DNA from 4 places in the Ruegeria sp. C2 genome. Region 4 is predicted to be linked to each of the others. Evidence: riboswitches for the same ligand, from Rfam matches in the RefSeq annotation. Region 4 holds a riboswitch; each other region holds the start of a gene.
The links. A riboswitch is a leader RNA that binds a small molecule or an ion and turns the genes downstream of it on or off. The one in region 4 is predicted to bind cobalamin.
Positions count from the first base shown of each region.

Region 1: it holds a riboswitch for cobalamin, as region 4 does, so the genes downstream of both, ACR0IV_RS13125 (DUF1636 family protein) here and ACR0IV_RS16550 (hypothetical protein) in region 4, are expected to answer to the same signal.
Region 2: it holds a riboswitch for cobalamin, as region 4 does, so the genes downstream of both, ACR0IV_RS07055 (DUF1636 family protein) here and ACR0IV_RS16550 (hypothetical protein) in region 4, are expected to answer to the same signal.
Region 3: it holds a riboswitch for cobalamin, as region 4 does, so the genes downstream of both, ACR0IV_RS09950 (energy-coupling factor ABC transporter permease) here and ACR0IV_RS16550 (hypothetical protein) in region 4, are expected to answer to the same signal.

Region 1 covers NZ_JBQFRZ010000003.1:183,355-186,557, forward strand. The annotation lists gene ACR0IV_RS13110 (ExbD/TolR family protein) at 1-158, opposite strand, end outside; gene ACR0IV_RS13115 (MotA/TolQ/ExbB proton channel family protein) at 190-846, opposite strand; gene ACR0IV_RS13120 (hypothetical protein) at 843-1,277, opposite strand; cobalamin riboswitch at 1,445-1,648, shown strand; gene ACR0IV_RS13125 (DUF1636 family protein) at 1,751-2,107, shown strand; gene ACR0IV_RS13130 (ABC transporter ATP-binding protein) at 2,104-2,889, shown strand; gene ACR0IV_RS13135 (ABC transporter substrate-binding protein) at 2,906-3,203, shown strand, end outside.
Region 2 covers NZ_JBQFRZ010000001.1:1,382,935-1,386,137, reverse strand. The annotation lists gene cobN (cobaltochelatase subunit CobN) at 1-440, opposite strand, end outside; gene cobW (cobalamin biosynthesis protein CobW) at 445-1,500, opposite strand; gene ACR0IV_RS07055 (DUF1636 family protein) at 1,497-1,877, opposite strand; cobalamin riboswitch at 1,963-2,168, opposite strand; gene ACR0IV_RS07050 (NAD(P)-dependent oxidoreductase) at 2,200-3,203, shown strand, end outside.
Region 3 covers NZ_JBQFRZ010000002.1:48,174-51,376, reverse strand. The annotation lists gene ACR0IV_RS09960 (amino acid aminotransferase) at 1-320, opposite strand, end outside; gene sseA (3-mercaptopyruvate sulfurtransferase) at 320-1,174, opposite strand; cobalamin riboswitch at 1,316-1,527, shown strand; gene ACR0IV_RS09950 (energy-coupling factor ABC transporter permease) at 1,583-2,260, shown strand; gene ACR0IV_RS09945 (CBU_0592 family membrane protein) at 2,278-2,547, opposite strand; gene ACR0IV_RS09940 (helix-turn-helix domain-containing protein) at 2,544-3,107, opposite strand.
Region 4 covers NZ_JBQFRZ010000006.1:56,660-59,862, reverse strand. The annotation lists gene ACR0IV_RS16560 (DNA polymerase III subunit gamma/tau) at 1-366, opposite strand, end outside; gene ACR0IV_RS16555 (protein-tyrosine phosphatase family protein) at 536-1,039, shown strand; gene ACR0IV_RS16550 (hypothetical protein) at 1,043-1,450, opposite strand; cobalamin riboswitch at 1,539-1,762, opposite strand; gene ACR0IV_RS16545 (alpha/beta hydrolase family protein) at 1,885-2,742, shown strand; gene rsgA (ribosome small subunit-dependent GTPase A) at 2,760-3,203, opposite strand, start outside.

The sequences.
Region 1 (3,203 bases), on a different contig from region 4:
TCCGCACCGAGCTGTAGAAAGACCCGCTCAGACGGTTCGCTGGTTTGCGCGGTTCCGCCAGTCGTGCTGCTCAGCTCGATCTCGCCGAATTTTGAGAAGGTCGAGGTCAGCATGAAGAACAGCAAAAGCAGAAAGATCACATCGATGAGTGGCGTCATCGACAGGGTCCGCCGGACAAATGGCGCCCGGTTACGCATGTTCCGGCACGGCTGAAATGGCCTCGGCTTCTTTGGCCAGCTGACCTGGTACCAACACGGTCCGCAGTGCTTTGTCTGCAAAGACCCGCTCGCGCGCGGTGCGGCTTTCGAACCATGACAGAACCATTGAGGTCGGCATCGCAACCGCCAGCCCCACGGCGGTGGTGATCAGCGCCACCCAGATGCCACCCGCAAGCAGCGACGGGTCAATGGAGCTGCCTGCCTGTTGCAGGCTTTGGAACGCTTCGATCATACCCAGAACGGTCCCGAACAGCCCCAGCAAAGGCGCGAGTTGGGCAACGGTGTCAAGAAGGCGAAAACCGCGCTCCAGCCCTGCCAGGGCCAATCCGGCTTCAGCATCCAGACGATCATCGAGACCGGGTAGATCGGGCGCATCCATGGCTGCACCGACCAATGGGGCCAGATAACTGTGGCTTTTCGCCAATCGCGCGCGTGCAGTCTGATGATCCCCGGCATCCCATGCCGTCAGGGCCTGGGACAGCACCCGATGTCGTCCAACTCCGGTCACGGTGAATTGCCACAGTTTGTAAAGCGTGACGGCCAGAGCCAGCACTGACATCACGATCAGAATGGCCACCACTGGCCCGCCCAGAGCCACGATCTGGCGCAATGCTTCAAGCGCGTTCATCCCAAAAGCTCCACATCTATCCGGCTGGTAAGGTTCAGTCCTGTTGCACAGATATCGCTTTCTGAGCCGTCGACAACGCAGCTGTTTGCGCCATTGATCAGAACGCGCCCGATCGAGTCGCAGTTGAGATCGGGCAGGCCGAACTGACGCACGCGCGGACGGTCTGCCGGCAGATCCCGAAAATCGAACAGAGAAAGCGTAACGACACGGCCCGAGCTGTCGAAAATGACGGTCTCAAAAGCTGCCTTCTCGATATCGCTTCCGGTTTCGTTCTGAACCAGAAAGGTCAAGCGGCAGGCGCCGTTCACCTTTTGCACGGTATTGAGCTCCAGCAACAGTTCCGAGGGGTTGTCGTCAGCAGATTGCGCCAGCGCCGAATTTGTTGATGAAATTGCCAGCACAGCTACCAGAGCGAGGCGGTGATACGGCATGAGCGGGCTCCTGATTGTTTAGCGCTGAGGGTTTGTCCCGCGCATCTTTGCAGGGGTTGATCCCTCTTATCCAATCCAACCGAGACGTGAAAGAGCGGGTGGCGCGATTGTGTCCGGCCGACCGGTAACGCGTGATAACTTTCGTATTGACGCATTCATCGATCTCAGGCACTGAATCCGGTGATGGTTCCCAAGGGTGCGCCCGTGGGATGAAAAGGGAATACGGTGCGGTCTACACTGGCCAAACCCGTAACTGCCCCCGCAACTGTAAGCGGCGAGCGAAGCCAAACAGCCACTGGCCCCAAGGGTCGGGAAGGATGGCCAAGCACCGACCCGCGAGTCAGGAGACCTGCCATCAGTTGTTCAACCAAGCCGGGGCGGGGCGTCCTGGAAGGAGGCTTTGATGGCACGTGATACACGTGTTTCTGTAATCAGCACCTTCGCACTGCGTTTGGGCAGAGGCGGAGGGTTATATGCCTGGCGCACCTGATCATTTTGTTCTGATCTGTTCGACCTGTGCGGCCGCGCAATCAGTGGATGGAGTGCATGATACGCTTCAATCGAAGCTGCCCGAGCATTTTGCGATCCGGGCTGTCGATTGCATGGCAGGATGCGCGCATCCCGTGACCGTAGGCTTTCAAGCGGTCGGCAAGGCGCAGTATCTATTTGGTGATATCCAGACATTGATTGACGTCGAAGCCCTGGCCGAGTTTGCCCATCAATATCAACAGAGCCCGGATGGCTGGACCAAGGCCAGCGAGCGTCCGCGTGCCCTTTACACCAAAACCTTGTCTCGCATGCCCCCGATCAGTCAGGAGGTTTCGATATGACCGTCCAGCCGTTTCTGGTGGCTTCGGATCTCGAATATTATGCCTTGAATGGGGACATACTGCTGCAAGGCGTATCCTTTGAGCTGTCCGAAGGGTCAATACTGGCAATCGCGGGCCCCAACGGTGCAGGTAAAACCACACTGCTGAATTTGCTGTGTGGGGCGGAAGGGCTGGCACTAGGGGATGTTTTGCTCAAGGGGCGCAGCCTCAAGCAACTCTCGGCAAAAGAGCGTGCTCGGATGATCGCGGTGGTCAGTCAGCAAGAGATGCCTGACGGGCGCTTGTCGCTGCGGGATTATGTGGCGCTTGGACAGATTCCGATCCGCGCGGACCGATCTGCAGGTGAACACGCGCAGGAACTCAGCCGTATATTGGAGATTACGGGCCTTGGCGCGCTGGCTGACAAGAAGATGGCCCAACTGTCGGGTGGTGAGCGTCAGCGCGCGCATATCGCTCGGGCGCTGGCACAGAACCCGACTTTGCTGTTTCTTGACGAGCCGACCAATCATTTGGATCCCGATGCGAAGGGGCGGATGCTGTCTCTGGTCGCTGATCTGGGTATTACTGTCGTCATGATCGTGCATGATTTGGTCATGATCCCTGAATTCGCCACCCACGTTGCTCTGATGAAATCCACGCGCCTGACCGGGTTTGGTTCGGTCGACGAGGTACTGACATCGGAACGTGTGCGCGAAACCTTCGGTGTCGATTACCTGCGCTTTCATCACGAAGGCCGCATGATCCCCGTTCTGGACATCCGAAGAACAACGCTTTCCACATAAACTCAGGAGACTATCAATGAAGCAAATCTGGTCCGTGGCGCTGGTCACTGCCATGGCAAGCGGCGCCGCTGCGCAAGAGGTGACGGTTGACAATTGCGGTGAGCCGCTTGTCTTTGATGCCGCGCCAGAACGTCTGGTCGTGCATGATATGAATATGACCGACATGGCCTTTGCGCTGGGTCTGCAGGACAAGATCGTCGGTCTGACCGGCATCACCGGATGGTATAAGACCAGCCCCGAGTTCGACACGCTGCGCGGCGATATCCCTGAACTCGCGCCGAAATACCCGACTGTCGAAAATCTTGTTGCGGTCG
Region 2 (3,203 bases), on a different contig from region 4:
GTGTCGCACAGATGCGCCAGCCGCCGCAGGGTCGAGACGGGCAGGGTAGAGTAATCATCCAGCCGCGTATCCTCGCGACCGTCTGCGGGCAGCACGGCCAGTGCAATCCCTTTGGCCTGCGCCAGCGCCAGAACCTGCTGCAAGCCGTACGCCCAATAGGGCACCCCACCGATCAGACGGATCAGTATGCCCTTGGCCCCCTCCAACGTCTGTTCCACATAGGTGTCAACGGACAGAGGGTGTTTCAGCGCCGTCAGGTTGGCCAACCGCATCGTCGGCATCCGCCCTTCGGGGCCGCCACCGCGATGCCAGCCTGCCGCGAATGCGCCAAGGTCGCTGTCGGAAAAGGACAGCACCACCAAATCCGCCGGGCTTTGGCCCAGATCGGTCGGGGTTTCCGTTTCCTCTAACCCGTGGCTTTCGCGGAAGACGACGTGCATGGCTTTACTCGGCAGCCTCGGTCACACCCACGAGGATATCGCGGATTTCGGTCTCTTTGATATCGTCATGCTCGGCGATCACCACCAGACGCGAGCGGCGTTCCTCGCCTGGTTCCCAAGGGCGGTCATACTGATGGCGCACGCGCGCACCGACGGCCTGAACCAGCAGGCGCATGGGCTTGCCCTGAACGGCGGCATAGCCTTTGACGCGCAGGATGTTCAGTTCTTTGGCCAGACGTTCGATTTTCGCCACCAGATCGAGCGGATCGCTCTGTTCGGGCAACTCGACGATGATGCTTTCGAAATCGTCATGTTCGTGGTCGTGATGACCGTCGTGATGGCTGGGACGCGCGTCCATGTCATCCTCGGCGGCGGCTTCCAGACCCAACACGACACGGACGTCAACGACGCCCTCGGCAACTTCAACAACGGGCAGGGGGCGCGGGGCCTCTGCAGCGATGACCTCTTTGGCCTTGGCGACACCTTCGGGGCCGGCCAGATCGGGCTTGGTCAGCAGGATGATATCGGCGCAGGAAATCTGATCTTCGAACACCTCGGACAGCGGCGTTTCATGATCAATCGAGTCATCGGCCATGCGCTGGGCATCCACCACCTCGACATTCGGGGCAAAGCGACCGGCAGCGACCGCCTCGGCATCGGCCAGTGCGATGACGCCATCGACGGTGATTTTCGAACGGATATCAGGCCAGTCGAAGGCCTTTAGCAGCGGTTTCGGCAGCGCCAGACCGCTGGTTTCGATCAGGATGTGATCAGGGCGCGGCTCCAGCGCCATCAGCGCTTCGATGGTCGGGATGAAATCGTCCGCCACGGTGCAGCAGATACAGCCATTGGCCAGTTCCATGATGTTTTCCGCCGGACAATCGGGGATCGCGCAGGATTTCAGGATATCGCCATCAACGCCAACATCGCCGAATTCGTTGACCACCACGGCCAGACGCTTGCCCTGCGGGTTCTGCATCAGGTGGCGCACCAGCGTTGTCTTGCCCGAGCCCAGAAAGCCGGTGATCACAGTGACGGGAAGTTTCTCAAGGTTGCTCATTTCAGGGCTCCAATCGGGGGAATACGGGCCGCACAGTTTTTGCGGAAATGTTCGGGGCGTTCGCGCCATTTGACCAGACCATCCTCGGTCGCGAGGTATTTGGTGGCACCCTCCACGATCATGTCGACGTGGTCGGTTTCGTTGAGGTGTTCATACACGAAGGTCCAGCGATCCGGCCCCCCGCGCAAGACGATGGAACAGCCCTCATCGCAGTTCGACAAGCATTCCACGGCTTTCAAGGTGATCCCTTCGGGCAGATCGGCCTGCTCAAGCGCCTTGTGCAGAAGTGCACCGGGGCGCTGCGCATCATCTTCGACAGGCAGCCCGCGACGGCAGGTGGTGCAAACCAGCAGCTCGACCGGAGCGGTCTCGGTCATGTCTCTCATCCCCCCAAATCCTCTTCGTGGGGGACGGGGTTTCATGCGGGTCGCTTTTGACCCGACACCGGAACACCCCGTCCGGTTTAAATCTCGGGCGTTGGCAGGTCTCCCGGCTTGCGGATGTCAGAGGCGGGCCTCTGTCGGATGTCCCGCCTTCCCGGCCTTGCGGCCAGTGGCTTGGGCACCCTCTCCGTTCACGGTCGCGGGGGCGGCTGCGTTTGACGGAAAACCCGCTGACGCATTCCCTTTTCATCTGCGCACGCAGACACCAACGAAAGGGACATGCGGCACGCTTGGGCTGCTTGTCAAGCGAGTCGCGATGATCAGCGAGGAAGCAGGTAAAAAGCGACCTGTCGAGGTCGCTGGGCGGCATGATCCATCTGTGGTGACGTGTTGGCATGGATCACAAGACGCGAACAGGAGGATGCGGCGCATGAAAGTAGGGTTTATCGGGCTGGGAAATGTTGGGGGCAAGCTCTCGGGATCGCTGCTGCGTAACGGAATCGATTTGACGGTTCATGACCTGAACCCGGATCAGGTGACCCGATTTGTCACCGAGGGTGCCAAAGCCGCTGAAAGTCCGGCGCAGTTGATGCGTGATTGCGACGCGGTGATCACTTGCTTGCCTTCACCCGCCGCCTCGGACGCCGTGATGCAAGAGATGTTGCCCGAGGTCGGCCCCGGCAAAATCTGGATGGAGATGTCGACCACCGATGAGGCTGAGGTCAAACGCCTTGGTGCCATGGTCATCGAACAAGGCGGCGCAGCGGTGGATTGTCCGGTTTCAGGCGGATGTCACCGGGCTGCGACGGGCAATATCTCGATCTTCGCTGGCTGTGACCGCGAAACGTTCGAGCGTATTATGCCCTTCCTGACGACCATGGGGCGGCGCATTCTGCACACAGGTGAACTGGGGTCGGCCTCGGTGCTGAAAGTGCTGACCAACTATCTGGCCACCGCTAACCTGATCACCTGCGCCGAGGCTTTGGTGACCGCCAAAGCAGCTGGAATGGATCTTGGAACCACCTATGAGGCGATCAAGATTTCGTCGGGCACCTCGTTCGTGCACGAAACCGAAAGCCAGGTCATCTTGAACGGTTCACGCGATATCTCGTTCACCATGGACCTGGTGAAAAAGGATATCGGCCTGTTTCAGGAGGTTGCCGACCGCGCCGGTGTCCCCCTTGAGGTGAATCCGGTGATGATCAAGATATTCGAAGACGGCATCGCACGCTACGGCGAGCGCGAGTTGTCCCCGAACATCATCAAACGCCTCGAAGATGCGACCGGACTTGAGATTCAAGCACCGGGCTTTCCACCCGA
Region 3 (3,203 bases), on a different contig from region 4:
GCCTGACGACAAGCACCGGTGCCGCCCGGTGTCGCCACGGCGGCGATGTTGGCGCGCGGGACCGATGTACCCAGAATCAGACCAATCATGGCATCGGCATAGGCTGGGTCACCGGCCAAACCGGTATAGGCCTTGGTCTCCTGCTCTTCCAGAATGCGCTTTTCAGCCGCTTTTACGGCGCGCATGACCGGGGTGATGCCCTCAGCGTTTTTATAAACGCCAACCCCCAGGTCAATTTTCTGATCGCGCGGGTCATCGCGATACATCTGCATCAGCGCCAGAATCTTATCGGCTGGCTGTGGCTTGAGGTTCTCGAACATCAGTTCTCTCCGGTTGCGACGGGCAGGGTTGGGAAGGCACCCCATTCAGCCCAGGAGCCGTCATAAAGCGAATGATCTTTTTTACCCATGCGTTCAAGCGCGAGGCTGAGGATCGCAGCCGTGACGCCCGAGCCGCAGGATGTGATTGCGGGCTTCGACAGATCTACACCTGCGGCCTCGAATATGGCGCGGCACTCTTCCGGCGACTTCATGGTGCCATTTGCGTTCAGCAGCGTGCCAAAGGGCACATTGCGAGAGCCTGGAATATGACCCGAGCGCAAACCTTCGCGTGGTTCTGGCGCGGTTCCGGCAAAGCGGTCGGTCGAGCGCGCATCGATGATCTCATGATCGTTCAGCTTGGCCGCAGCTGAAACCTGCGTCACGTCACGTACCAGATGGTTTTGTACGCGAACGGTCATGTGGCGATCGCGAACGACGGGCGGCAGGTCCTCAATCTCGCGACCTTCGGCCTGCCATTTCGGCAGTCCCCCATCCAGAACGGCAATATTGTCCTGACCCATCAAACGGAACAGCCACCAGACGCGTGCGGCAGACATCAGCCCGGCCCCGTCATAGACCACGACCTGATGGCCGTCGCCCACCCCCATCGCCCGCAGGCGGGACATGAATTTCTCGACCGGAGGTGCCATATGCGGCAGGTCCGAACGGTGATCGGCAATGTCATCAATGTCAAAGAACCGTGCACCGGGGATATGGCCTGCATCATACTCGGCCTTCGCATCGCGGTTCTGCGCGGGCAGATACCAGGACCCGTCCAGAATCCGCAGATCCGGGTCCTTGAGATGCGCGGCCAGCCAGTCTGTGGATACGAGAGTTTTCGGATCGTCCTGCATCAAAGCCTCCCCTGAGCGAGCTTGGATTTTCCCTATATGGGCACGGCCAAACGTTCAAGTCACGCCGCAGTTCAGAACCCGCGCGGGGACAGTTTTTTTCCAACCACATGCTTGGCGTGCTTGACAGACAGCATTCTGTGGCAGAAATCTGTGCGACATGGTTCCCAAAGGGGTTTCCCCAGAGGGATGAAAAGGGAATCCGGTGCGACAAATCCTGTCAATTCCGGAACTGCCCCCGCAACTGTAAGCGGAGTATCGCCCCATCAGGGCCACTGACCGAAATGATCGGTTGGGAAGGCCGGGATCGATCCTAATCCGCGAGTCAGGAGACCTGCCATGCACAAACCGGGCATCCGCCCAATTTCAACACGTTTCTACCGTCGGGTGTGACGGTAAGGAGAACAAACTATGCATATCGAACCGGGCGTCGTAAACGGCGCCAAACTTGTCCTGAGCTATGCCACCGCGGCCGGGGCAGGGCTTTATAGTCTGAAGCTGGCGTGGGAGAGCGTCAAAAACAGTGGTGTTGCAAGCCTTGCAGTGCGGTCTGCCCTGACAACCGGCCTTGTTTTCACATTCTTTGAAGTTCTGCCTCATTTCCCGGTGGGAGTGTCAGAGGTGCACTTTATTCTGGGCTCGACACTGTTTCTTTTGTTCGGTGCCGCCCCGGCTGCGATTGGCCTGATCCTGGGCCTCTTTGTTCAAGGGTTTTTCTTGGCACCCTTCGATCTACCCCAGTTCGGAATGAACATGACGACGTTGCTGGTGCCTCTGTTTGCCTTGCAGGCACTGGCAAACCGCATCATTGCGCCGAATACAGCCTATGTTGACCTCAAGTATTCTCAGGCACTTGCGCTGTCGACCGCCTATCAGGGTGGTGTCGTGCTCTGGGTGGCCTTCTGGGCGTTCTACGGTCAGGGTTTCGGTGCCGAAAACATCGCCGCCGTGGCCAGCTTTGGCGGCGCTTACATGATGGTTATCCTGATTGAGCCCCTGGCCGATCTTGCCGTTCTTGCGGTTGCGAAATCCATGAAGGGTCAGAACAAGCTCGGCCTGTTCACGCCGCGCCTTCTCAGCGCAGCCTAAGCATCCTGCGCCGCGCACTACTTTGCGCGGCGCAACCTGAAATACTGAATGATCCCGATCATGCTGATCAGAATCCAGAACCCCTCGATCAGCATCGACGCCAGATTGAAATTCTCGAGCAGCGAATAGACGATCAGAACCGATCCCAAGAGGTTCACCACCGGAAACGCGAGATCGTCAGAATTCATCATCCGCATCTGTGTCGCAAAATAGGCCGCGACCACGATCAAAGCCCCAAACGAGCCAATAGCGTCGACGATGGTGAGGCTGTCGAGAACTGCAATCATAAATGGGCCTTGCCGTTTTCAGAATACTCGTTGTGCTGGGCGTAGTGGTGCATGTTCAGGAATGCGGCACCCTCTGCACCCGCGCGGTATCCATGGGGGACATCAGCGGCAAAGCGCAAGCCCTGCCCGGCCTGCAATGACACCCATTCCCGATCGCGCAGGATCTCGAGCGTACCTGAAAGCACAAACACCTCCTCGGTCACACCAGCGGCATGGGCGGGGGATTCGTGGCTTTGGTTCGGATGCAAGCTGACGTGAAATGTCTCGGCCCCTAGGGCGGGGTCGAAGGGAAAGACGATCTTGACCTCTATGGTCCCGGGGAAGGTCACGGTCTGGAAAACCGACGGGTCACCCAGCGCCGTATCGATCAGCGCGCTGAGTGGTAGCTGGAAGCCTTTGGCGATTTTCCACAAGGTCGCGATGGTGGGGCTGGATTCGCCGCGCTCTATCTGGCCCAGCATGGCTTTGCTGACCCCGGTCATTTCAGCCACCTTCGACAGGCTCAGCCCGGACGCCGTCCGCACGTCCCGTAATTTCAGCGTTATGTCGTCCGGTGCCATATCATCAACTTCCGAATCCTCTTGTACGTTATAGCGCACATGTGATACGTGCGCTATAACGCACGAACCCCAAGACATGCAACCCGAGGCAAAAGG
Region 4 (3,203 bases):
GACACTGTCGATGATCTCGCGAATATCATTCACGCCAGTACGGCTGGCGGCGTCCATCTCCATCACGTCGACATGGCGGCCCTCCATGATGGCCACGCAATGTTCACACTGGCCGCAAGGTTCGGTGGTGGGTTTGCCTTCGCCATCTGGGCCGATGCAATTCATGCCCTTGGCGATAATCCGGGCGGTGGTGGTTTTACCGGTGCCGCGGATGCCGGTCATGATGAAGGCCTGCGCGATGCGGTCGGCCTCGAACGCGTTTTTCAGCGTGCGCACCATGGCGTCCTGGCCAACCAGATCGGCGAAGGTTTCCGGGCGGTATTTTCGGGCAAGCACCTGGTAGGCGGGGCTGGGCGTGTCGGTCATGTCTGCTTTCGCGGATTCGAGTTCTGCCGCAGCGTAGAGGCCGCCGCCGTCCGCGTCCACCGCCCGACCGGATGATTTTCGTTTTGGAATGCGGGACGGGGCGGTTAAGATCAGACACTTGAAGACCCGTAGAAAGATCTTCTGATTAACGTTTCGGGGGGAACGTATAATGTCTCAGATGGTTATCCATGCACTTCAGGTTGGCGGAGGAACGCTCGCGCTGACATCGATGCCGGGTCGGGGTGGCGATTATCAAGGCGATCTGGATGCCGTCGCCGATTGGAAGCCCGGCCTGATCCTTTCAATGGCAACCGAGGTCGAGATGATACTCGATGGCGCCAGAGATTTCGGTATCGACGTTCGGAACCGCGCCTGCCGATGGGTTCATCTGCCGGTCGAGGACTATGGCACGCCATCACCCGAGGTGGACGAACGTTGGGTCGAAGCCAGTGCCGCAGTGCGTCATGCGCTGTCTGGTGGCGGGCGTATTTTGGTTCATTGCAAGGGCGGATGTGGTCGATCTGGTATGGCTGTACTGCGTTTGATGATAGAATGCGGCGAGCATCCGGATGCAGCGTTGCAAAGGCTGCGCGCGTTGCGACCCTGCGCTGTTGAAACCGACGAGCAGATGGAATGGGCGATCGCGCCCGCCGGTATTCTGGCTGCGGGCTGACTGTCAGGCAGACGGTCGGTATTCGGGTTGCACCGACGTAGTCTGGGCAAGTGTCAACACTTCGAGCATCGCGCATGGCGGGTTCGACAAGATACTTGTCGACAGTGCTGCGGTCTCGGTGCCGAACAAAAGGTCTGCGTAGCTGTCCAGATGCTCAATCGCGTCGTCTGATCCAGCACCGCAGAACACTCTGACTTCGTCGGCGCGCGCGCGAAAACGGGCGGTGCACCCATCCGTACAATGCGCCAGTTCGCTACTGCCCTGAATCTCGAATTCTGTAGTTGCCGCAGGGGCTGATTCCGCCATCGAGGTGGCCAGCGCCCGTGCGATTCGCGCCAAAGCCGGACAGGTTTTCCCCGTCCTTTGGCAAATTGTTGCCGAGAACTGGTGGGTTCCGGTTTTCCATATCATGATGCGCCCTCCGCGCGTGGGCTGAGGGTGTGAAACAGGTGGGACAGCACAGTGCAGTCTGGACCTGCCCGGACACCCCGCCCGAGTTTCAGTTTCGGTTCCGATGGCAGGTCTCCTGACTTGCGGGTCATCGCTTTGCCGACCTTCCCAGCCTTCAAGGCCAGTGGCGCTACGGCATTGCTCTCCGCTTACAGTTGCGGGGGCAGTCGCGGATTTGGTCCGTTCCGGATATTACCGGGCAGGGCCGCACCGTGTTCCCTTTTCATCCCGGCCTCGAACGAGGGAGCGGGAACCATCACCACATCGCTAGCGGTTGCGCACTTCCCGAGTCAAGCGGATTGAATGCCACAAGCTTACCTTTGGTCCAGCCACGTCAACCTTGACTCGAACGCGATCGAGTGAACTGATCGGTTCAGATAACGCATGAGGATCAGATGTTGGACGCTCAGCAAACCGTGATGACCGAGGAGTTCCGGTTCCCCGCCGGGCACGCGATGCTGTCCGCCCGCTTGTATCGGCCTGCGACCGATCCGGAAACGGTTGTGGTCATTAACAATGCCACAGGTGTACCACGAGATTACTATCAGCATTTTGCGCGTTGGCTGGCAGCTGAGCGCGGAATAGCCTGCCTGACCTACGACTACCGGGATTTTGGTCACTCGCTGACCGGGTCGCAGAAGGCCTCGACCGTGACAATGGCAGACTGGGCGCTGGTCGATATCCCTGCCGCACGGGCCGAGATGCGGCTTCGGTTTCCGGGTGCCAAGCTGTGGAGTATTGGCCACTCGCTTGGTGCGATGCTTGGGCCGGTGCAGTCGGATATCGAACAAATAGATCGGATGATCTGCGTCTGTTCAGGTCTAGTGACGCTCAAAGATCACCCGTGGCCTTACCGCGCGCTGGCTGCGTTGTTCTGGTATGGCCATGTGCCGTTGTTGGTCCGTGCTCTGGGATATCTGCCGGGCAAGGCGGTCGGTTTTGGTGAGGATCTGCCCGCGTTGATCTATTGGCAATGGCGCAAGTGGTGCACGGCTCCCGACAGCTATCTGCCCGAGATCGGAGAGACGCTGCCTCAGGCCCGTTGGTCCACCGCAGGCGGGCGTGTTGATCTGTTCGCCTTTGAAGATGACGAGATGGTGCCACCCGCAGCCGTGTGGCGGCTGGCCGATCTTTACGGCTCAAATGCCCATCGTCACCTGTTGTCGCCGCAGGAATTTGGTTTGCCAAAAGTTGGACATATCGGAGCGTTCGCCCGACGAAACGCAGCGGTTTGGCCCCGCCTGATCGACTGACCAGACGGGACGTTGCCTCACAGCTTCTTGCGCGACTTTTTCTGCTGCGTGACACTACGCACCATCTTGCCGAACGCTTTGTCCCGCGCGCGGGATTGAGCGATGGTTTCCGAGTTGCGCTGATCCTCGCGCCGCAACTTACGCCAACGCTCCAGCCGGGACGGGTCAAGCGTGCCGCTTTGGACCGCGACCTGAACCGCACAGCCGGGCTCGGTTTCGTGCTGGCAATCCGAGAAACGGCAATTCAGGCTCAGCTCCGTGAGGTCCGAGAAGACCTCATCGACTCCGTCCTGTGCATCCAGCAAACGCAGCGCCCGCATGCCGGGCGTATCGATCAGCCAGCCACCATTGCGCATCTGATGTAACGCGCGCGCGGTCGTGGTGTGCCGGCCCCGTGCGTCATCCTCGCGAATGCCCGCCGTGGCTTTTTCCTGCCCGGTCATGCCATTGGCCAGCGTGGT